Regions from separate parts of the Lysinibacillus sp. FSL K6-0057 genome, predicted to be linked through region 3. Evidence: a T-box and tRNA genes for the amino acid it is inferred to sense, from the RefSeq annotation. Region 3 holds a T-box; the other regions hold tRNA genes.
What was found. A T-box is a leader RNA that pairs with one kind of tRNA and senses whether it is charged. The one in region 3 lies ahead of tyrS (tyrosine--tRNA ligase), so its partner is inferred to be a tRNA-Tyr.

Region 1: it has a tRNA-Tyr gene. The T-box ahead of tyrS (tyrosine--tRNA ligase) is inferred to sense a tRNA for this amino acid. The anticodon was not compared.
Region 2: it has a tRNA-Tyr gene. The T-box ahead of tyrS (tyrosine--tRNA ligase) is inferred to sense a tRNA for this amino acid. The anticodon was not compared.

What each region holds. Positions count from the first base shown of each region.
Region 1 is NZ_CP152047.1:283,654-291,386, forward strand. Features, by position in the region: rRNA gene MHB40_RS01265 (16S ribosomal RNA) at 1-387, shown strand, start outside; rRNA gene MHB40_RS01270 (23S ribosomal RNA) at 569-3,496, shown strand; rRNA gene rrf (5S ribosomal RNA) at 3,562-3,677, shown strand; tRNA gene MHB40_RS01280 (tRNA-Val) at 3,689-3,764, shown strand; tRNA gene MHB40_RS01285 (tRNA-Asp) at 3,769-3,844, shown strand; tRNA gene MHB40_RS01290 (tRNA-Thr) at 3,853-3,928, shown strand; tRNA gene MHB40_RS01295 (tRNA-Tyr) at 3,936-4,019, shown strand; tRNA gene MHB40_RS01300 (tRNA-Trp) at 4,024-4,097, shown strand; tRNA gene MHB40_RS01305 (tRNA-His) at 4,141-4,216, shown strand; tRNA gene MHB40_RS01310 (tRNA-Gln) at 4,226-4,300, shown strand; tRNA gene MHB40_RS01315 (tRNA-Lys) at 4,314-4,386, shown strand; tRNA gene MHB40_RS01320 (tRNA-Arg) at 4,405-4,481, shown strand; tRNA gene MHB40_RS01325 (tRNA-Pro) at 4,497-4,573, shown strand; tRNA gene MHB40_RS01330 (tRNA-Ala) at 4,589-4,664, shown strand; tRNA gene MHB40_RS01335 (tRNA-Ser) at 4,678-4,770, shown strand; tRNA gene MHB40_RS01340 (tRNA-Phe) at 4,777-4,852, shown strand; tRNA gene MHB40_RS01345 (tRNA-Gly) at 4,858-4,931, shown strand; tRNA gene MHB40_RS01350 (tRNA-Ile) at 4,936-5,009, shown strand; tRNA gene MHB40_RS01355 (tRNA-Asn) at 5,017-5,093, shown strand; tRNA gene MHB40_RS01360 (tRNA-Glu) at 5,095-5,166, shown strand; gene MHB40_RS01365 (nitric oxide synthase oxygenase) at 5,927-6,973, shown strand; gene MHB40_RS01370 (hypothetical protein) at 7,052-7,582, shown strand; gene MHB40_RS01375 (MFS transporter) at 7,652-7,733, opposite strand, start outside.
Region 2 is NZ_CP152047.1:4,272,990-4,280,722, forward strand. Features, by position in the region: gene MHB40_RS21345 (DUF6241 domain-containing protein) at 1-218, shown strand, start outside; tRNA gene MHB40_RS21350 (tRNA-Leu) at 822-902, opposite strand; tRNA gene MHB40_RS21355 (tRNA-Cys) at 950-1,023, opposite strand; tRNA gene MHB40_RS21360 (tRNA-Gly) at 1,032-1,106, opposite strand; tRNA gene MHB40_RS21365 (tRNA-Gln) at 1,113-1,187, opposite strand; tRNA gene MHB40_RS21370 (tRNA-His) at 1,207-1,282, opposite strand; tRNA gene MHB40_RS21375 (tRNA-His) at 1,322-1,397, opposite strand; tRNA gene MHB40_RS21380 (tRNA-Trp) at 1,411-1,484, opposite strand; tRNA gene MHB40_RS21385 (tRNA-Tyr) at 1,498-1,581, opposite strand; tRNA gene MHB40_RS21390 (tRNA-Thr) at 1,591-1,666, opposite strand; tRNA gene MHB40_RS21395 (tRNA-Phe) at 1,679-1,751, opposite strand; tRNA gene MHB40_RS21400 (tRNA-Asp) at 1,768-1,843, opposite strand; tRNA gene MHB40_RS21405 (tRNA-Met) at 1,847-1,921, opposite strand; tRNA gene MHB40_RS21410 (tRNA-Val) at 1,951-2,026, opposite strand; tRNA gene MHB40_RS21415 (tRNA-Glu) at 2,042-2,116, opposite strand; tRNA gene MHB40_RS21420 (tRNA-Ser) at 2,141-2,232, opposite strand; tRNA gene MHB40_RS21425 (tRNA-Asn) at 2,238-2,314, opposite strand; rRNA gene rrf (5S ribosomal RNA) at 2,331-2,446, opposite strand; rRNA gene MHB40_RS21435 (23S ribosomal RNA) at 2,557-5,484, opposite strand; rRNA gene MHB40_RS21440 (16S ribosomal RNA) at 5,665-7,216, opposite strand; gene tnpA (IS200/IS605 family transposase) at 7,651-7,733, opposite strand, start outside.
Region 3 is NZ_CP152047.1:3,257,814-3,265,546, forward strand. Features, by position in the region: gene comGB (competence type IV pilus assembly protein ComGB) at 1-835, opposite strand, end outside; gene comGA (competence type IV pilus ATPase ComGA) at 810-1,829, opposite strand; gene MHB40_RS16280 (helix-turn-helix domain-containing protein) at 2,157-2,867, shown strand; gene MHB40_RS16285 (DUF2626 family protein) at 2,985-3,227, shown strand; gene MHB40_RS16290 (MBL fold metallo-hydrolase) at 3,312-3,956, opposite strand; gene MHB40_RS16295 (DUF2759 domain-containing protein) at 4,126-4,305, shown strand; gene tyrS (tyrosine--tRNA ligase) at 4,361-5,575, opposite strand; T-box leader at 5,717-5,957, opposite strand; gene MHB40_RS16305 (LTA synthase family protein) at 6,257-7,733, opposite strand, start outside.

The DNA of each region.
Region 1 (7,733 bases), 2.1 Mb from region 3:
GACTGCCGGTGACAAACCGGAGGAAGGTGGGGATGACGTCAAATCATCATGCCCCTTATGACCTGGGCTACACACGTGCTACAATGGACGATACAAACGGTTGCCAACTCGCGAGAGGGAGCTAATCCGATAAAGTCGTTCTCAGTTCGGATTGTAGGCTGCAACTCGCCTACATGAAGCCGGAATCGCTAGTAATCGCGGATCAGCATGCCGCGGTGAATACGTTCCCGGGCCTTGTACACACCGCCCGTCACACCACGAGAGTTTGTAACACCCGAAGTCGGTGAGGTAACCTTTTGGAGCCAGCCGCCGAAGGTGGGATAGATGATTGGGGTGAAGTCGTAACAAGGTAGCCGTATCGGAAGGTGCGGCTGGATCACCTCCTTTCTAAGGATTATTTCGGAATACAAACCTTGGGTTTGTAAGATTACGTTTTGCGTTCAGTTTTGAAGGTTCATTCTTTCTGAATGAAACACTTCAAAACTTGTTCTTTGAAAACTGGATAAAACGACATTGAAATTGTAACAAACACATTTATTTTTTAAGTTTTTTATAGGCTTAATAACTTGGTTAAGTTATTAAGGGCGCACGGCGAATGCCTTGGCACTAGGAGCCGAAGAAGGACGGCACTAACACCGATATGCTTCGGGGAGCTGTAAGTGAGCTTTGATCCGGAGATTTCCGAATGGGGGAACCCACTACGTTTAATCGCGTAGTATCTTGACGTGAATACATAGCGTCTTGAAGGCAGACCCAGGGAACTGAAACATCTAAGTACCTGGAGGAAGAGAAAGAAAAATCGATTCCCTGAGTAGCGGCGAGCGAAACGGGAAGAGCCCAAACCAAGAGGCTTGCCTCTTGGGGTTGTAGGACACTCAATACGGAGTTACAAAAGAGCGAGTTAGATGAAGCGACTTGGAAAGGTCCGCCAGAGCAGGTAAAAGCCCTGTAGTCGAAAGTTCGTTCCCTCCTGAGTGGATCCTGAGTACGGCGGAACACGTGAAATTCCGTCGGAATCCGGGAGGACCATCTCCCAAGGCTAAATACTACCTAGTGACCGATAGTGAACCAGTACCGTGAGGGAAAGGTGAAAAGCACCCCGGAAGGGGAGTGAAAGAGATCCTGAAACCGTGTGCCTACAAGTAGTTAGAGCCCGTTAATGGGTGATAGCGTGCCTTTTGTAGAATGAACCGGCGAGTTACGATTACGTGCGAGGTTAAGCTTTAGAAGGCGGAGCCGCAGCGAAAGCGAGTCTGAATAGGGCGAAATAGTACGTGGTCGTAGACCCGAAACCAGGTGATCTACCCATGTCCAGGGTGAAGGTGAGGTAACACTTACTGGAGGCCCGAACCCACGCACGTTGAAAAGTGCGGGGATGAGGTGTGGGTAGCGGAGAAATTCCAATCGAACTTGGAGATAGCTGGTTCTCTCCGAAATAGCTTTAGGGCTAGCCTCGTGATGAGAATACTGGAGGTAGAGCACTGTTTGGACTAGGGGGCCATCCCGGTTTACCGAATTCAGACAAACTCCGAATGCCAGATATTTATACACGGGAGTCAGACTGCGAGTGATAAGATCCGTAGTCAAAAGGGAAACAGCCCAGACCACCAGCTAAGGTCCCAAAGTAATCGTTAAGTGGAAAAGGATGTGGCGTTGCACAGACAACCAGGATGTTGGCTTAGAAGCAGCCATCATTTAAAGAGTGCGTAATAGCTCACTGGTCGAGTGACGCTGCGCCGAAAATGTATCGGGGCTAAACGATTCACCGAAGCTGTGGATTGACATCTACGATGTCAGTGGTAGGAGAGCGTTCTAAGTGCGTTGAAGTCAGACCGGAAGGACTGGTGGAGCGCTTAGAAGTGAGAATGCCGGTATGAGTAGCGAAAGACGGGTGAGAATCCCGTCCACCGTATGACTAAGGTTTCCTGAGGAAGGCTCGTCCGCTCAGGGTTAGTCGGGACCTAAGCCGAGGCCGATAGGCGTAGGCGATGGACAACAGGTTGATATTCCTGTACCACCTCCTCACCGTTTGAGAAATGGGGGGACGCAGTAGGATAGGGTAAGCGCGCTGTTGGATATGCGCGTCCAAGCAGTAAGGCGTGTGTGTAGGCAAATCCGCACACTGTAACGTTGAGCTGTGATGGCGAGTCCGTATGGACGAAGTTCCTGATTTCACACTGCCAAGAAAAGCCTCTATCGAGGTGAGAGGTGCCCGTACCGCAAACCGACACAGGTAGTCGAGGAGAGAATCCTAAGGTGTGCGAGAGAACTCTCGTTAAGGAACTCGGCAAAATGACCCCGTAACTTCGGGAGAAGGGGTGCTCTTGAGCGTGCAAGCGCATGAGAGCCGCAGTGAATAGGCCCAGGCGACTGTTTAGCAAAAACACAGGTCTCTGCAAAACCGTAAGGTGACGTATAGGGGCTGACGCCTGCCCGGTGCTGGAAGGTTAAGAGGAGTGGTTAGCGCAAGCGAAGCTGCGAATTGAAGCCCCAGTAAACGGCGGCCGTAACTATAACGGTCCTAAGGTAGCGAAATTCCTTGTCGGGTAAGTTCCGACCCGCACGAAAGGCGTAACGATCTGGGCACTGTCTCAACGAGAGACTCGGTGAAATTATAGTACCTGTGAAGATGCAGGTTACCCGCGACAGGACGGAAAGACCCCGTGGAGCTTTACTGTAGCCTGATATTGAATTTTGGTACAACTTGTACAGGATAGGTAGGAGCCAGAGATCTCGGAGCGCCAGCTTCGAAGGAGGCGTCGGTGGGATACTACCCTGGTTGTATTGAAATTCTAACCCATGCCCCTTAGCGGGGCAGGAGACAGTGTCAGGCGGACAGTTTGACTGGGGCGGTCGCCTCCTAAAAGGTAACGGAGGCGCCCAAAGGTTCCCTCAGAATGGTTGGAAATCATTCGTAGAGTGTAAAGGCACAAGGGAGCTTGACTGCGAGACCTACAAGTCGAGCAGGGTCGAAAGACGGGCTTAGTGATCCGGTGGTTCCGCATGGAAGGGCCATCGCTCAACGGATAAAAGCTACCCCGGGGATAACAGGCTTATCTCCCCCAAGAGTCCACATCGACGGGGAGGTTTGGCACCTCGATGTCGGCTCATCGCATCCTGGGGCTGTAGTCGGTCCCAAGGGTTGGGCTGTTCGCCCATTAAAGCGGTACGCGAGCTGGGTTCAGAACGTCGTGAGACAGTTCGGTCCCTATCCGTCGTGGGCGTAGGAAATTTGAGAGGAGCTGTCCTTAGTACGAGAGGACCGGGATGGACACACCGCTGGTGTACCAGTTGTCTTGCCAAAGGCATCGCTGGGTAGCTATGTGTGGACGGGATAAGTGCTGAAAGCATCTAAGCATGAAGCCCCCCTCAAGATGAGATTTCCCATTACGCAAGTAAGTAAGATCCCTCAAAGACGATGAGGTAGATAGGTTCGAGGTGGAAGTGTGGTGACACATGGAGCTGACGAATACTAATCGATCGAGGACTTAACCAAAACGTTTGACACATTCAATGCACGTTTATCCAGTTTTGAAAGAATAAGTCTTTCAACTGAATAAGTGAAGTGATGATGGCAAAGAGGTCACACCCGTTCCCATACCGAACACGGAAGTTAAGCTCTTTAGCGCCGATGGTAGTTGGGGGTTTCCCCCTGTGAGAGTAGGACATCGCTTCGCTTATTTTTTGTGGAGGATTAGCTCAGCTGGGAGAGCATCTGCCTTACAAGCAGAGGGTCGGCGGTTCGAGCCCGTCATCCTCCACCATTATGGTCCCGTGGTGTAGCGGTTAACATGCCTGCCTGTCACGCAGGAGATCGCCGGTTCGATCCCGGTCGGGACCGCCATTATTATTGCCGGTGTAGCTCAGTTGGTAGAGCAACTGACTTGTAATCAGTAGGTCGTGGGTTCGACTCCTATCGCCGGCACCATTCCCTTGGAGGGGTAGCGAAGTGGCTAAACGCGGCGGACTGTAAATCCGCTCCTTAGGGTTCGGCGGTTCGAATCCGTCCCCCTCCACCATTTTAGGGGCATAGTTCAACGGTAGAATAGAGGTCTCCAAAACCTTTGGTGTGGGTTCGATTCCTACTGCCCCTGCCAGGTATTGAGGTACTCGTTCATATATAGCTATTATTTTATAGTGGCGATTGTGGCGAAGTGGTTAACGCATCGGATTGTGGTTCCGACATTCGTGGGTTCGATTCCCATCAGTCGCCCCATTTCAAAATTGGGGTATAGCCAAGCGGTAAGGCAACGGATTTTGATTCCGTCATGCCTAGGTTCGAATCCTAGTACCCCAGCCATTTTTTATTTTACGAGCCATTAGCTCAGTTGGTAGAGCATCTGACTTTTAATCAGAGGGTCGAAGGTTCGAGTCCTTCATGGCTCATCATTTTTTAATTAATATGCGCCCGTAGCTCAATTGGATAGAGCGTCTGACTACGGATCAGAAGGTTATGGGTTCGACTCCTGTCGGGCGCGCCAATAAATTCACGTTTACGGAATGTAGCTCAGCTTGGTAGAGCACTTGGTTTGGGACCAAGGGGTCGTAGGTTCGAATCCTGTCATTCCGACCATCTTTCATGATAAATGGGGCCTTAGCTCAGCTGGGAGAGCGCCTGCCTTGCACGCAGGAGGTCAGCGGTTCGATCCCGCTAGGCTCCACCATTTTAATATTTTTGGAGGTATACCCAAGTCTGGCTGAAGGGATCGGTCTTGAAAACCGACAGGCGGGTAACACCGCGCGGGGGTTCGAATCCCTCTACCTCCTCCATTTTCCGGGTCAGTAGCTCAGTTGGTAGAGCATTAGATTGAAGCTCTAAGTGTCGGCGGTTCGATTCCGTCCTGACCCACCATTATTGCGGGTGTAGTTTAATGGTAAAACCTCAGCCTTCCAAGCTGATGTCGTGAGTTCGATTCTCATCACCCGCTCCAAAATGGGCCTATAGCTCAGCTGGTTAGAGCGCACGCCTGATAAGCGTGAGGTCGATGGTTCGAGTCCATTTAGGCCCATCATTATTCCGAAGTAGCTCAGTTGGTAGTAGCACCTGACTGTTAATCAGGTTGTCGCAGGTTCGAGTCCTGCCTTCGGAGCCACGGCCCGTTGGTCAAGTGGTTAAGACACCGCCCTTTCACGGCGGTAACACGGGTTCGAATCCCGTACGGGTCATCAAGCATGTAGCACAGATGTGTGTTACATGCTTTTTTCTATTTTCTTTAAGTACATTCTCCTTTTTCATGTTGTTGAAAAAAGATCATGTCATTAGTAGAAAAAGACCTTTTAGCAAGGTGAGGGGTTGATTTCCGTTCCGCCAGCGTCCTTTCCAGGGGGCGTCCGATGAGCCGCTTCACTCACTAGCGTTCGCTCCAGGGTCTCCTTTGTGACGCTAAATCCCTTAGGAGTGACGCTGGCTCCACTCCAATCAACCATGTGCAAAAGTGTCTTTTCCTTATCTTACATACTAACCGTAGCGATCAAAATAGCCCATGATTTGTATAATTAGATAGGCTCTTATTTTCATTGTGTAGTGACAACACCCCTTCATAAAGGGTAGTGAAGACCTTCACTTTATTTGAAAACCTTTGCTAAAAAAGTTAACATTTTGTAGGTTGGAGTGGAGGGCTACTTGACTCCCGTGGGATAGCGAGACAGGCGAGCCCCTGCACGGAGCGGTAGCAGAGGAAGCGGCTCGGCGCTCGCCCACAGGAAAGCAAGTAGCCTGCAACGGAAATCCGTTTTCACCTTTCACAAAAATTCTATTGTTAGTTTTGTTTTTCAACACTATGTAGATTCTCTTTACGAAAGAGAATCTACAGATTAAATTTGAACAAACTATTTCATATATAAAATATGTATGTTTTTTCAAGTACTATTTTCATGGTGCTTGTTGTTTTGTTCCTCTAATATGAGGATAAGTGGAGGAATCGATATGAATATACAGGAGATACAGCAATTTTTAAGTTTATACCAGACAGAACAAAATAAATCAGAACTTTGGTTAAAGAATAGATTACAGGAAGTTGAAAATGCAGGTGAATATTACCCAACAACTGAGGAGCTAGTTTTTGGTGCACGAGTGGCATGGCGTAATAGCAATAAATGTATCGGACGTCTATTTTGGCAGTCACTGCATGTGGTAGATGCACGTGATGTTTTAGATGAACAGGATATTTTTCAAAAATTACTAGAACATATTGATTATGCAACAAATTGTGGGAAGATCCGTCCAACTATAACAGTGTTTGCTTCAGATAGAGTAAGGATTTGGAATCATCAACTTATCCGTTATGCAGGCTATGAAACAGAAGCAGGCGTTATTGGAGATTCGCAATCCATTGAGTTTACAAAAGTATGTAAATCTCTGGGATGGAAAGGTAAAGGAACGGCTTTTGATGTGCTACCACTCATTATACAGGTGGATGATCGCGCTCCCAAAATGTATGTAATCCCTGAAGAATATATAGTAGAGGTCTCAATCCGCCATCCAGAGTTAGTGGATGTGGAGAAGTTAGGGATGAAATGGTATGCCGTACCCATAATTTCGAGTATGCGTTTTCAAATGGCAGGTATTGATTTTCAAGCTGCTCCATTTAATGGCTGGTATATGGGAACAGAAATCGGTGCACGCAATTTAGCAGATCATGAGCGCTATAACATGCTACCTGCTATTGCAGAAATTTTTAATCTTGATACAACCAAACAAGCGTCTCTTTGGCGTGATCGTGCATTAGTGGAACTTAATATTGCTGTTCTTCACTCATTTAAAGAAGATGGTGTGAGCATTGTTGATCATCATACAGCGGCTCAGCAATTTAAATTGTTTGAGGAAGCAGAAAAATCAGCAGAAAGAGAAGTTACAGGCAACTGGACATGGTTAATCCCGCCACTTTCGCCTGCAACGACTCATATATTCCATAAACCCTATGTAAATATATATCATACACCAAATTATTTTTATCAAAAGCCGTGCTATTAGCAGTAAAGGAGATGTTTACCTTCCTAATAATTTTGAAAATTAATTTCCAAATTACATGTTGAGGAGAGGGCGTTTACTATGTTAGACCAGCAAATCCCGAATATCCCATGGAGACAATTGACGACACCTTATGGTAGAGGAACAACCATCCCTCAGCTGATTGAACAGGAGCAATATCCACAGCTAGCTGCGTTAATTGAACATCAAGGTACACTATGGCAGGTGACACCCTGGGTTTTGCTTCTTCTTTTAAAAAAGCTAGCTAGTAAAAATACGGAGGATATCTCCTTACAAGAATTACAGTTATATTTGGCTGTGGCACATGCTATTACAAAGGATTATCTAGACTCAGTCAATACTGTTGAAACCATGCAGGAGCTATTAGATACTAACTATTTATGGTCAGAAAATGAGGACAATGATGAGCAGGAGTGGGAGGAAGAAACGCCAAAGGGCTATGGGCAGCAAGCTTTTGTAGGCTATTATTATTTTAGTTATTTACTCCTACAAGAGGCTATTCCTATTTTTTCTGCTATGACAGTTCATAGTAATGAAGCAAAAGAATGTCTTGCAGAATTGCTAACATTACTACAGCAATCTGACCATTAAACAATGCGTAAACGTATACACCATATAGAAATAAAGCAGATGGGGAACCTGAACCATCTGCTTTATTTATTAATGCACATATTCATCCTTGGAGGCTCTCATTGAGCAAAAGAAGAGTAATATTGCCACAACGACAAAGAGCCATCCCGCA
Region 2 (7,733 bases), 1.0 Mb from region 3:
CTGTATGTAAAATGAACGATTATGAACATAACGATCTTTACATTCCAATATTGGAAAGATGGTCGAAAGGTGATTTTTCAAACGCCGTTGACGACCATAATAAAATTTGGAAATTACAACAAGGCGGAGGTGAAGAAGCCCTAGGAAAAGCAACTCGTTTGTCAACGCCAGAGGAGGAAGGGTATTATATAAAAGAATATTTCGAAAATAAAAAATAGGGAAATTTTCTATTTGTCTGCTATTTTTCAATTTATTATCATAATACTAATTACTAAAATCCACCAATTACTAAGATACAAAAAAATTATCGGCGGAGGGTTTTATATATGGAAGAAAGACCGCTAACAGACAAAGAACTTTATCACTTAAATATCGCTTTGAACGCAAAAGCCTATGGATTGAAGAACGTGTACAAGAAGAGTTTGGCGATTGAATTGATAAAATTGGCCCATGACCGTTCCCATACAATGAGAAACAAGCGCGACAACAAGTTTCTAAATTTTTACATCCATTGAGACTCCTGAGTTTATTCAAGACTTAATAGAAATGACCACAAATAAATCACGAGATCAATAACATCACAAAACGTCATTTACTTAACCGTAGTGACGTTTTTTCTTTTGGGTTATATTCCCTATTATTCTATTGGACAATCAACTATCGAAGTCGGGATATTAACAGCAATTGTTGCATACAAAGGCTCTGTTACACTACCTCCGCACACTACTTGAATTGATTTTGTAGTGTAAAGGAACACAAAAAAGACTCCACACAATTAAGTGTGAAGCCTTGATACGTAGCATTCTATTGCTAGTTTTAGATACCGGTGGTCGGGGTCGAACCGACACTCCAAAGGAACACGATTTTGAGTCGTGCGCGTCTGCCAATTCCGCCACACCGGCATAATGGCGATAAAAAAAATCGGATAAACCGATTAGCAGTTAAAATATGGAGGCGGCAACCGGATTTGAACCGGTGATAAAGGTGTTGCAGACCTGTGCCTTACCACTTGGCTATGCCGCCATCATACTTGGAGCGGAAGACGAGGTTCGAACTCGCGACCCCCACCTTGGCAAGGTGGTGTTCTACCACTGAACTACTTCCGCAAAAAATGGCTGGGGTACCTGGATTCGAACCAGGGCATGACGGAATCAAAATCCGTTGCCTTACCGCTTGGCTATACCCCAAAAGATAATTAGATAAAAATGGGGCGACTGATGGGAATCGAACCCACGAATGCCTGAACCACAATCAGGTGCGTTAACCACTTCGCCACAACCGCCATAATTACTATTTGGTATTATTCTAATTTAAAATTAAATGGGGCGACTGATGGGAATCGAACCCACGAATGCCTGAACCACAATCAGGTGCGTTAACCACTTCGCCACAACCGCCATAAAATTAAATTGGCAGGGGCAGTAGGAATCGAACCCACATCAAAGGTTTTGGAGACCTCTATTCTACCGTTAAACTATGCCCCTATTAGATTAAAACTGGTGGAGGGGGACGGATTCGAACCGCCGAACCCTAAGGAGCGGATTTACAGTCCGCCGCGTTTAGCCACTTCGCTACCCCTCCGGGAATACATGGTGCCGGCGATAGGAGTCGAACCCACGACCTACTGATTACAAGTCAGTTGCTCTACCAACTGAGCTACACCGGCAAAAAAACATGATGGGTCAGGACGGAATCGAACCGCCGACACTTAGAGCTTCAATCTAATGCTCTACCAACTGAGCTACTGACCCATGTTATTAAAATAAATGGCGGTCCCGACCGGGATCGAACCGGCGATCTCCTGCGTGACAGGCAGGCATGTTAACCGCTACACCACGGGACCATTTGGTTGCGGGGGCCGGATTTGAACCAACGACCTTCGGGTTATGAGCCCGACGAGCTACCACTGCTCCACCCCGCGATAATGATATATACTATTGTAAAAAATAATGGTGGAGGATGACGGGCTCGAACCGCCGACCCTCTGCTTGTAAGGCAGATGCTCTCCCAGCTGAGCTAATCCTCCATCTGGGTATTTAAATGGTGACCCCTACGGGATTCGAACCCGTGTTACCGCCGTGAAAGGGCGGTGTCTTAACCACTTGACCAAGGGGCCAACTATTGGAACAAATCAAAGTGCTGGCGGAGAGTAAGGGATTTGAACCCTTGAGACAGTGTTAACCGCCTACACGATTTCCAATCGTGCTCCTTCGGCCACTCGGACAACTCTCCAAGAATGGCTCCGAAGGCAGGACTCGAACCTGCGACAACCTGATTAACAGTCAGGTGCTACTACCAACTGAGCTACTTCGGAATAATTTTAGTATATAGCCTAGCGACGTCCTACTCTCACAGGGGGAAGCCCCCAACTACCATCGGCGCTAAAGAGCTTAACTTCCGTGTTCGGTATGGGAACGGGTGTGACCTCTTTGCCATCATCACTAGACTATTTGAAAGACAATACTTATTATAACATATCTTATAAAAATTACAAGTATATTATAATATTTTATTCTTTCAAAACTGGATAAACGTGCATTGAATGTTTCAAACGTTTTGGTTAAGTCCTCGATCGATTAGTATTCGTCAGCTCCATGTGTCACCACACTTCCACCTCGAACCTATCTACCTCATCGTCTTTGAGGGATCTTACTTACTTGCGTAATGGGAAATCTCATCTTGAGGGGGGCTTCATGCTTAGATGCTTTCAGCACTTATCCCGTCCACACATAGCTACCCAGCGATGCCTTTGGCAAGACAACTGGTACACCAGCGGTGTGTCCATCCCGGTCCTCTCGTACTAAGGACAGCTCCTCTCAAATTTCCTACGCCCACGACGGATAGGGACCGAACTGTCTCACGACGTTCTGAACCCAGCTCGCGTACCGCTTTAATGGGCGAACAGCCCAACCCTTGGGACCGACTACAGCCCCAGGATGCGATGAGCCGACATCGAGGTGCCAAACCTCCCCGTCGATGTGGACTCTTGGGGGAGATAAGCCTGTTATCCCCGGGGTAGCTTTTATCCGTTGAGCGATGGCCCTTCCATGCGGAACCACCGGATCACTAAGCCCGTCTTTCGACCCTGCTCGACTTGTAGGTCTCGCAGTCAAGCTCCCTTGTGCCTTTACACTCTACGAATGATTTCCAACCATTCTGAGGGAACCTTTGGGCGCCTCCGTTACCTTTTAGGAGGCGACCGCCCCAGTCAAACTGTCCGCCTGACACTGTCTCCTGCCCCGCTAAGGGGCATGGGTTAGAATTTCAATACAACCAGGGTAGTATCCCACCGACGCCTCCTTCGAAGCTGGCGCTCCGAGATCTCTGGCTCCTACCTATCCTGTACAAGTTGTACCAAAATTCAATATCAGGCTACAGTAAAGCTCCACGGGGTCTTTCCGTCCTGTCGCGGGTAACCTGCATCTTCACAGGTACTATAATTTCACCGAGTCTCTCGTTGAGACAGTGCCCAGATCGTTACGCCTTTCGTGCGGGTCGGAACTTACCCGACAAGGAATTTCGCTACCTTAGGACCGTTATAGTTACGGCCGCCGTTTACTGGGGCTTCAATTCGCAGCTTCGCTTGCGCTAACCACTCCTCTTAACCTTCCAGCACCGGGCAGGCGTCAGCCCCTATACGTCACCTTACGGTTTTGCAGAGACCTGTGTTTTTGCTAAACAGTCGCCTGGGCCTATTCACTGCGGCTCTCATGCGCTTGCACGCTCAAGAGCACCCCTTCTCCCGAAGTTACGGGGTCATTTTGCCGAGTTCCTTAACGAGAGTTCTCTCGCACACCTTAGGATTCTCTCCTCGACTACCTGTGTCGGTTTGCGGTACGGGCACCTCTCACCTCGATAGAGGCTTTTCTTGGCAGTGTGAAATCAGGAACTTCGTCCATACGGACTCGCCATCACAGCTCAACGTTACAGTGTGCGGATTTGCCTACACACACGCCTTACTGCTTGGACGCGCATATCCAACAGCGCGCTTACCCTATCCTACTGCGTCCCCCCATTTCTCAAACGGTGAGGAGGTGGTACAGGAATATCAACCTGTTGTCCATCGCCTACGCCTATCGGCCTCGGCTTAGGTCCCGACTAACCCTGAGCGGACGAGCCTTCCTCAGGAAACCTTAGTCATACGGTGGACGGGATTCTCACCCGTCTTTCGCTACTCATACCGGCATTCTCACTTCTAAGCGCTCCACCAGTCCTTCCGGTCTGACTTCAACGCACTTAGAACGCTCTCCTACCACTGACATCGTAGATGTCAATCCACAGCTTCGGTGAATCGTTTAGCCCCGATACATTTTCGGCGCAGCGTCACTCGACCAGTGAGCTATTACGCACTCTTTAAATGATGGCTGCTTCTAAGCCAACATCCTGGTTGTCTGTGCAACGCCACATCCTTTTCCACTTAACGATTACTTTGGGACCTTAGCTGGTGGTCTGGGCTGTTTCCCTTTTGACTACGGATCTTATCACTCGCAGTCTGACTCCCGTGTATAAATATCTGGCATTCGGAGTTTGTCTGAATTCGGTAAACCGGGATGGCCCCCTAGTCCAAACAGTGCTCTACCTCCAGTATTCTCATCACGAGGCTAGCCCTAAAGCTATTTCGGAGAGAACCAGCTATCTCCAAGTTCGATTGGAATTTCTCCGCTACCCACACCTCATCCCCGCACTTTTCAACGTGCGTGGGTTCGGGCCTCCAGTAAGTGTTACCTCACCTTCACCCTGGACATGGGTAGATCACCTGGTTTCGGGTCTACGACCACGTACTATTTCGCCCTATTCAGACTCGCTTTCGCTGCGGCTCCGCCTTCTAAAGCTTAACCTCGCACGTAATCGTAACTCGCCGGTTCATTCTACAAAAGGCACGCTATCACCCATTAACGGGCTCTAACTACTTGTAGGCACACGGTTTCAGGATCTCTTTCACTCCCCTTCCGGGGTGCTTTTCACCTTTCCCTCACGGTACTGGTTCACTATCGGTCACTAGGTAGTATTTAGCCTTGGGAGATGGTCCTCCCGGATTCCGACGGAATTTCACGTGTTCCGCCGTACTCAGGATCCACTCAGGAGAGAACGAACTTTCGACTACAGGGCTTTTACCTGCTCTGGCGGACCTTTCCAAGTCGCTTCATCTAACTCGCTCTTTTGTAACTCCGTATTGAGTGTCCTACAACCCCAAGAGGCAAGCCTCTTGGTTTGGGCTCTTCCCGTTTCGCTCGCCGCTACTCAGGGAATCGATTTTTCTTTCTCTTCCTCCAGGTACTTAGATGTTTCAGTTCCCTGGGTCTGCCTTCAAGACGCTATGTATTCACGTCAAGATACTACGCGATTAAACGTAGTGGGTTCCCCCATTCGGAAATCTCCGGATCAAAGCTCACTTACAGCTCCCCGAAGCATATCGGTGTTAGTGCCGTCCTTCTTCGGCTCCTAGTGCCAAGGCATTCGCCGTGCGCCCTTAATAACTTAACCAAGTTATTAAGCCTATAAAAAACTTAAAAAATAAATGTGTTTGTTACAATTTCAATGTCGTTTTATCCAGTTTTCAAAGAACAAGTTTTGAAGCATTTCATTCAGAAGAATGAACCTTCAAAACTGAACGCAAAACGTAATCTTACAAACCCAAGGTTTGTATTCCGAAATAATCCTTAGAAAGGAGGTGATCCAGCCGCACCTTCCGATACGGCTACCTTGTTACGACTTCACCCCAATCATCTATCCCACCTTCGGCGGCTGGCTCCAAAAGGTTACCTCACCGACTTCGGGTGTTACAAACTCTCGTGGTGTGACGGGCGGTGTGTACAAGGCCCGGGAACGTATTCACCGCGGCATGCTGATCCGCGATTACTAGCGATTCCGGCTTCATGTAGGCGAGTTGCAGCCTACAATCCGAACTGAGAACGACTTTATCGGATTAGCTCCCTCTCGCGAGTTGGCAACCGTTTGTATCGTCCATTGTAGCACGTGTGTAGCCCAGGTCATAAGGGGCATGATGATTTGACGTCATCCCCACCTTCCTCCGGTTTGTCACCGGCAGTCACCTTAGAGTGCCCAACTAAATGATGGCAACTAAGATCAAGGGTTGCGCTCGTTGCGGGACTTAACCCAACATCTCACGACACGAGCTGACGACAACCATGCACCACCTGTCACCGTTGCCCCCGAAGGGGAAACTATATCTCTACAGTGGTCAACGGGATGTCAAGACCTGGTAAGGTTCTTCGCGTTGCTTCGAATTAAACCACATGCTCCACCGCTTGTGCGGGCCCCCGTCAATTCCTTTGAGTTTCAGTCTTGCGACCGTACTCCCCAGGCGGAGTGCTTAATGCGTTAGCTGCAGCACTAAGGGGCGGAAACCCCCTAACACTTAGCACTCATCGTTTACGGCGTGGACTACCAGGGTATCTAATCCTGTTTGCTCCCCACGCTTTCGCGCCTCAGTGTCAGTTACAGACCAGATAGTCGCCTTCGCCACTGGTGTTCCTCCAAATCTCTACGCATTTCACCGCTACACTTGGAATTCCACTATCCTCTTCTGCACTCAAGTCTCCCAGTTTCCAATGACCCTCCACGGTTGAGCCGTGGGCTTTCACATCAGACTTAAGAAACCACCTGCGCGCGCTTTACGCCCAATAATTCCGGACAACGCTTGCCACCTACGTATTACCGCGGCTGCTGGCACGTAGTTAGCCGTGGCTTTCTAATAAGGTACCGTCAAGGTACAGCCAGTTACTACTGTACTTGTTCTTCCCTTACAACAGAGTTTTACGAACCGAAATCCTTCTTCACTCACGCGGCGTTGCTCCATCAGGCTTTCGCCCATTGTGGAAGATTCCCTACTGCTGCCTCCCGTAGGAGTCTGGGCCGTGTCTCAGTCCCAGTGTGGCCGATCACCCTCTCAGGTCGGCTACGCATCGTCGCCTTGGTGAGCCGTTACCTCACCAACTAGCTAATGCGCCGCGGGCCCATCCTATAGCGACAGCCGAAACCGTCTTTCAGTGTTTCACCATGAGGTGAAACAAATTATTCGGTATTAGCCCCGGTTTCCCGGAGTTATCCCAAACTATAGGGTAGGTTGCCCACGTGTTACTCACCCGTCCGCCGCTAACGTCGAAGGAGCAAGCTCCTTCTCTGTTCGCTCGACTTGCATGTATTAGGCACGCCGCCAGCGTTCGTCCTGAGCCAGGATCAAACTCTCCATAAAAGAAATTTGATTAGCTCAAATTGTTTTGCTGGCATCAATTTTGATGTCCAAAATTTTTGTTTCGTTCACTAACCGAAGCTAGCTACTTAAAACTTTATTGATTACGTTTTGCTTGTTCAGTTTTCAAGGTTCATTGTTTAAGTCGTTTTTTTCAGCGACTCCTTTATATTAACATCTCATTCAAAACATGTCAACAACTTTTTTAAAAAGTTTTTTGTGTTTCTTTCTGAGTTGTTCGTTATGTCTTAGCGACAATTAATATAATACAATACTAAAATACCATCCGTCAACTACTTTTCTAAAATCAGAACCACCAGTATAACTGGTGGTTTGCTCTGCGCGTGAAACGCTGGGGTACTGGCCCATGTCTAAAGACATTCTGAATGGTCCGTCAACCGCACTCCGTTTTCACACAAACCGCTAAAGCGGCTTACTTATTTTTTCTTTCTCTTGATTTCTTCTCCTGTGAATGGGTCAATGAATTCTTTCATCGTCATTTGATCTTGCAGGATATCTT
Region 3 (7,733 bases):
TTACCGACTGTGTCAGTGATTCGCCAAAGATGACTCTTTCTTTTATACGCTGTGAAAGAATTTGGAGATATGGTTGGAGTTGTTGTTCTTCTAATAGTTGAAGGCTTGCTTGTAATGAAAATCCACTTTGTAGTAAACTGCCCAAATAAGCAGCAAATTGTCTTGTCAATGTTAGCCTAAAATAGCGTTGCATAATGGGGATCTTTAATAAAATTGTTAGTTGATGAGCAACAGCTTGTCGTTTGAGATAGAATCGAAAAATGAATAAGCTGCCTATTACTATGAACATGGTCGAAATGACTATATCTGGAACATGTAATAACATATTGGATAATGCAATACTTGTCTCCTCTGCTTCAGAGGTACGACTGACGACCATTCTTTCAATATTCGGTAAAAAAAATGTACGAAACACAAAAAATAACAATAGTAAAAAGATAATCAGTGTGACAGGATAGATCAGCAGCTTGATTAGCTTTTTCTTAGTCTTTTCACCTACTGTTAACTGCTTCGCCACACCTTTAAACGCCTCTATCATATGGCCATTATTTTCTGCCACCTTAATCGCCATTAAATAATGTTTCCCCAGTTGTAATATTTCAAGTATCCCTGCAACTCCTACTCCTTGTCTGAGTCTTTCATCAATTTGCTGCTGTATGTCTTCATGTGCCTCGATATGATGAGGTAGAAGCATGGAAATAGCTTGTGGAAATAAATATCCTTCCTGCATCAACACACATAATCGATGGAAAAACTGAGCTTGCTCCTTTACTCGCCATTTCGTAGCCCTCTTGTAAAAAAGAAGCAATTTATCGATGTATGTTTGTAACTGCATAAAGGCTCTCCGCTAATTCTTTTTGCCCCATTAATGTTAAATCATAAGGAAGTTTGTAATTGCCCTTATCCTTGATGGCAGTGATGGCTCTTGTTAGATGATCATCATGTAAAATTTCAAAGACTGCACGACGTTCATCATGTAAAGCTGCCGTCTGAACAAGCATTTGGGCAACAATACCGATAACCGTTTGGCGAAGCTCCTCTATCGACACGCCTAAATCCATTAAACGATAAAGACAATTAATGGCGTCTTTTGCATGAATAGTCGAGACAACTAAATGCCCTGTTAGGGAGGCTTGGATTGCAATATTTGCCGTTTCTTTATCCCGAATTTCACCAATCATGATGACATCAGGTGAATGGCGTAAAATGGCTTTTAGTCCTGCAGCATATGTAACACCCGCTCGCTCGTTTACTTGAATTTGAAGTAAATTTGCTTGGCTGTTTTCTACAGGATCTTCTAAAGAAATCACATGTCGATTCAATTCTGTGGAACAGTAGTGGATTAAGGAATAAAGTGAAGTAGACTTGCCAGAGCCTGTTGCTCCCGTAAAAAATAGAAGACCTTGTCGGTTTTGTACTAGCTCCATGAGTTTGTGAGCTGCGCTTTTGGAAAAGCTTAGGGAAGTTAGTGGAAATGCATGATTTTGGAGAAGTAAACGAATAATTAAGCTCTCTTTTAAAAATACAGAAGGCAGTGTGGATACTCGAAACGAATACGAACTTTGCTCCATTGCTTTTTGAAAGGCGCCGCTTTGAGGTTTACGCCGCTCACTGATATCTAATTCTGCAAGAAATTTATAATAAGAGATCATTCTTTCTGCAAGTTCATTCGGTAGCTCACCAGCGTGGAGAAGTTTATCATATTTTCGAAAATAGATCCGATATTTTATGTTTCCTGGAACCAGCAATAAATCGGATGCTCCAAAATGATAGGCCTTTAGTAAAAGTTGCTCACATCTTTGTTCTACAACTGTTTCAAAACTCTGCATATATGCACCTCTCTTTTAGTTCATTCGAATAAGACCGCTCTATTCGTTATTTCCTAGTATAAGGAGGAACTTGCCACGAGAAAAGCCCTTTTCCGAAAATAAAAATTTGCAAGATAATTTTCTGCCAATAATGTTTTTTGCTATAAAAATGTGGATAAAGTGCAATTTTCCACTAAAAAAGAATATAAATACATGAAAAACTTAATATTTATGCCGAAATGAACTGTATCTTTTTCAATAATACAATATAATAGTATCAACATGATTATTTTCCTAACACTTGGTAGACGAACATAATTTTTATATTAAATTAAAGAGGTGAAGCTCATGATCCATCCATTAAAAATTACTAGTACACTAGCCGATGAAACAAGATACTCTATTTATGAGTACATATTGCAAGAGAAAAAAACAGTTACTGTACAACATATTGCTGATAAATTCGGTATCCATCCTAACGTTGCTCGACTTCATTTAACGAAGCTTTCAGAAATAAACATTATTACAGCTGACTATGTAAAAACAGGTAAAGGTGGCAGACCTGGACGTGTTTATAAAGCTTCAGAGAAAGGCGTTTCACTTACATTTCCAAGACGTGATGAAGATCGTTTATTAAAATGGACAATTCAATTAATTGAAGACTTTGGTCCATCTGCATTAACAAAGTGCCAGGAAATTAGCTACCAAGATGGCTACCAGCAAATGAAAAATTATATGAATGCTGATTTGACATTAAGTAATTCTCTTTCCTTCGATGAAAAACTTCAGCTATTAACGGACAATGCCGCTTTAATTGGCTATATTCCACAAATTCAACAAACTGAGCATGGAAAAAAAGTGATCTTCTCCATTTTCAATTGTCCATTCCAGGAGCAACTGACTGCCCATTCTGAAATTGTTTGTTCATTACATGAATCCTATTTAAAAGGACAATTAGATGCACTGTTTACGAACAATGAATTTGTGCAAATGGAAAGTATGATACATAATTGCGATTTATGTAAATATGAAATAAACGTGACAGAAATCGATCGCTAGATTAAAAATCCATTTGTTTGTCACAAACATGGAGAAGTTCCAGTTTACAGACACCTTTCATATCATTTATAATGAGTAAGAGATTATTGTGTCGTGGGCAAAAGGAGGGGAAATTTCATGGATAATATGTATAAAGTTATGGCATTCTGGACAGGTATTTTTGCCGTTATGTTCTACCTTGGAGGTATGAACGAGGTATCGCTATTATTCTTAGGTAATACAGGTTTATTCTTATTATTAGGCTTCTTAAACCTTTCAGAACGTATGTACATGTACATTTTCGGAGCATATTTAACTGTATTCTTCGCTGGCTTCACGTACTATACAACATTCATTCACGTACCTGGTGGCGGTCATTAATACAAAGAAAATCGCGTATCTCACGATTGGTGAGATACGCTTTTTTATGTGCTAAGTGATAATTTTAGCTAATTCGCCATTTTTTTAAAATCCATTTAAAAAAGGATTTGTCTCCATTTCTGCACCTACAGTTGTATAATTACCGTGGCCAGGATAGATAATAGTATCCTCAGGTAGTGTCAACAGCTTATTATGGATAGATTCCAATAATATTTTGGTTGATCCACCCAATAGATCTGTACGTCCTACACCTTGTTCAAATAATGTATCTCCTACGATGGCAAAACCATCCTTTTCAAAGATATAGGATATACTACCAGGCGAATGCCCTGGTGTAAAAACAGCTTGAAAAACAAAATTACTCATTTCAAATTGCTGTTCTTCTTTGATGATTGTGTCTTGTGCTGGTGCAGCTACCCGATAATCTGGTAATGCAGCATATTTACTAGAGCCGTTCTTCGTTGGATCGGCTAGCCAACTAACTTCCTTTTCATGAATCCATACAGGAACGTCAAATACCTCACGCACAGCATCCACTGCCCCTATATGATCAAAATGGGCATGTGTTAAAAAGATAGCAAGAGGTTTTAAGCCGTTGCTACGGATTGTTTTAATTAGACGCTCCGCTTCCTCACCTGGATCAAATACGATACATTCTTTTTCTTTATTCGATACGATATAGCAATTCGTTTGGACGGGACCAAGAGAATAACTTCGTACGTTCATCATAGTTATCACCTCAACTTCCTATTATACAGGCTTTGCCACAATTTGACGATAAATGTTCATAGTTTGCGCTATTTTAGTTCTCGACAAAAACAAGTAGAACGTTTACAATTAAGGAGGAATATTGTTTGCGACATTCATTTTCTGATGTCGAAAGGAGTGTCTATTTTTAATGAACTTATTAATGGTTATTTTTGGTCTAGTAGCGATTTTAGCTGTAGTTGGTACATTCCAAGCAATTAAAGAAAAGAACCTATTAAGCGTTGTTTTCAACTTATTAAGTGCTGCTGTATTCGGATGGTTCGTCATCATGACGATTGTTAACAGCGGTTACCCACCAAAATTACACTAAAATTCAGACAAAAAAAGAGCAGTCTCCTCGGAGATTGCTCTTTTTTTGTTTATCATTACTTATTAAATTGAAGGAATCGTTTCTTACCAATTTGTAGGACATCACCATTCATCAATACTTGTGATAGATCATCCATTGCTATTTTTTCTCCATTCAAGGATACTCCATTTTGCTTGATTAACCGCAAAAACTCACTCTTACTCTGAATAAAGCCCATTGCCACTAGTTGTGGCATAATATCCACAATTCTTTCCTTATCAATTTCTAAGAGCAGTAGAGGAATGTTTTTTGGTATTTCCTTTCTTTGAAATGCTGCTTCAAAATAAGATTTTGCTTCCTCCATTGCTGTAGCTCCATGGTATAAATTCGTAATAATTTCTGCTAATTGAAATTTCAGATCACGGGGATTCTCTCCCATTTGTAGTCTATCTTGAATAGCCTGCACTTGTAGTGGATGTTCATCTGTTGCTAATTCAAAATATTTGATAATTAAAGTATCTGGTATTTCCATCACCTTTTTAAACATAATCTCAGGTGCTTCATTGACACCAATATAATTGCCTAAGCTTTTACTCATTTTTTCAATGCCATCTAATCCCTCGAGTAATGGCATAAAAATAGCAATTTGTTTTTCTAATCCTCGATGCTTTTGTAAGGTGCGTCCCATTAGAATATTGAACGTCTGATCTGTTCCACCTAACTCTATATCAGCCTCTAGCTCTACCGAATCATATGCTTGCATAAGTGGGTAGAAAAACTCATGAATGCCAATTGGGATTTGCTGATGGTAACGTTTCTGAAAATCTTCGCGCTCTAAAAGTCGAGCAACAGATGTCGTGGCTGCCAGCTGAATGACTTCTTCAAATGACAGCTTTGCTAACCATTCACTATTAAAACGAACCGTTGTCTTGTTCTCATCTAGCACTTTAAAAATTTGCTCACAATATGTTTGGGCGTTTTTCTTCACTGTATCATCATTTAAGGCTGTTCGCCCCTTTGCTTTACCTGTAGGATCGCCAATTCGTCCTGTAAAATCACCGATAACAATAACTGCATGATGCCCTAAATCTTGCATTTGCTTGATTTTCCGTAGAACGACTGCATGACCTAAATGAATATCTGGTGCAGATGGATCGAGCCCTAGCTTAATTGTTAAAGGTCGCTTATCTTTATACGATCGCTCTAATTTTTCAAGTAAATCCTGCTCATCAACAATTTTGTTAGCACCCTTCTTGATAATCGCTATTTGCTCCTTTGGTGTTAAAAACATACGAAACATCTCCTTGTAATATTAAATATTAATATTGCAAGTTCTATAAGAGTTAATGGATTACCGACTGTTGTAAAGGCTTTAATAACTTTTGTACACGTTTCTGCTTAGAAGGCATAAAAAAAAGCCTTTAGGAAATTCCTAAAGGACGTAGATAAACGTGTTACCACCTTTTTTCAAGAGCTATTCACATAGCCCTCCTCAACAAGTACAGCCGTAGCGATACTTTTGCAATGATTACGGATGCAACCCCGTCGTAGCCTACTAAAGTTTCGGTACGCAGCTCCAAGATGTATTCACTTTAATATCCCTTGCGCCTCTCAACAACCGGCTACTCTCTGTCAGTTCCATTAAAGTTACTCGTTCTTTTCCATGCCTTTCACTCTTATACTCCGAAATGCGAAAAACAAATCTTCGTTATGCAGATATTTAAAATTATTATAATCGTATTTTTCTATTTGTCAATAAAAAGAGAGGTCCAATAAAGTGTTTTCACTTTACATAGCAATGTAAAACAAAGGAAATCTATAAATTTTATGAAAGGTGTTTTCTTTAGCATAAGATTCACAAATTATATGAATGGTTGTCGTGACTAATTCCTTCTCCATATTTAAAATAGAAGCCAATGGTCTTTTAAAAACAATATAAAAAGAGAGATCCCTATACGAGATCTCTCTTTGATTATTTAACTGACTCCTGCTTTAAATTACCTGTTTTTTCATCATAGAATCGTAGCAAGTCTCCATTGATGATAGCATCGGAATTTTCCAGCTCCATTGTTGCACGATCAGCATAAGACTGACATGGCTCACCCTCTATTTCTTCACCAGTTGCTTTGTCATAGCAAGCTTCACCAGCATAGACGTATTTATCTGTAATAAAGCGTCCATCACGGAAGACTACAAAGTCCTCATGCTCTGGAGAGAATAAATCTGCACCCATTTGCATATCTTTTGACGTTTCAACGCCAAGAAGGTGTAAGATCGTTGGACGTAAATCCATTTGTCCTGAAATCTCTGTCATTTCTTTTCCATCGCCAGCTCCTGGGATGTGGATGAATAAAGGTACTTCTTGAAGCATGGCATTATCCATTGGTGTAATTTGATCTTTACCTAAATATTGTGCCATTGCTTTATTATGGTTCTCAGAAATACCATAGTGATCCCCATACATCACGATAATAGAGTTATCATAGACACCTTGATCTTTTAACTGTTGGAAGAAGTCTTTTAAAGCTTCATCCATGTAACGTACTGTTTGGAAGTAACGATTTAATGTACCTGAATTTGAATCATATTCAGGAATCATAATATCTTCTGGGTCCAATGTAAATGGATAATGGTTCGTTAATGTAATAAGTCTAGAGTAGAATGGCTGTGGCATATCTTTCATTAAAGCAGCTGATTGCTCTAAGAATGGAACATCTTTCATCCCCCAGTTTACAGCTTGCCCCTCTTCCACAGTATATGAATCTATATCGTAGAATTTATTAATTTTTAACGATTGATACATCATGTCACGGTTCCAGAATGATTTATTATTAGGGTGCATGACATTTGTAAAGTATCCATTTTCTCCAAGGCGTTCAGCCATTGAATTATACGTATTTCCACCATGCGTGAAGAATACAGCACCTCGACCTAATCCAAACAATGAGTTTTCAACAATAAACTCAGAGTCAGATGTTTTTCCTAGACCTGTTTGATGATAGAAGTTGCTGAAATAATACGTATCTTTATCTTTTGTTAAAGAGTTTAAGAATGGCGTGATTTCATGACCATTCATGTCATTATTGATGACAAAGTTTTGTAAAGACTCCATCGACACAACAATTAAGTTACGACCTTTATATTTCCCAAACATCTCTGGATTCACAGCAGCCTGATTAGAGCGTATATAGTTATTCACTTCTACTAGCTCACTACCATCGGCTAACGCACGTTGCGCAGATGATTTAGATTGAATATAAATGTCATACAAGTGGTAATTGTACGTACCAATGTTTTTTACTAATAATTCGCGGTCAAAACTACGTGTTAGTAATTGCGGACGCTCAGTTTCTGCTAATCCTAGGTTTAAGAATGTCATTGCTATCGCTAGCACAAAGAATGCACGACGGAACTCAACATTCACTTTAAATACTTCTTTCATTTTCGGT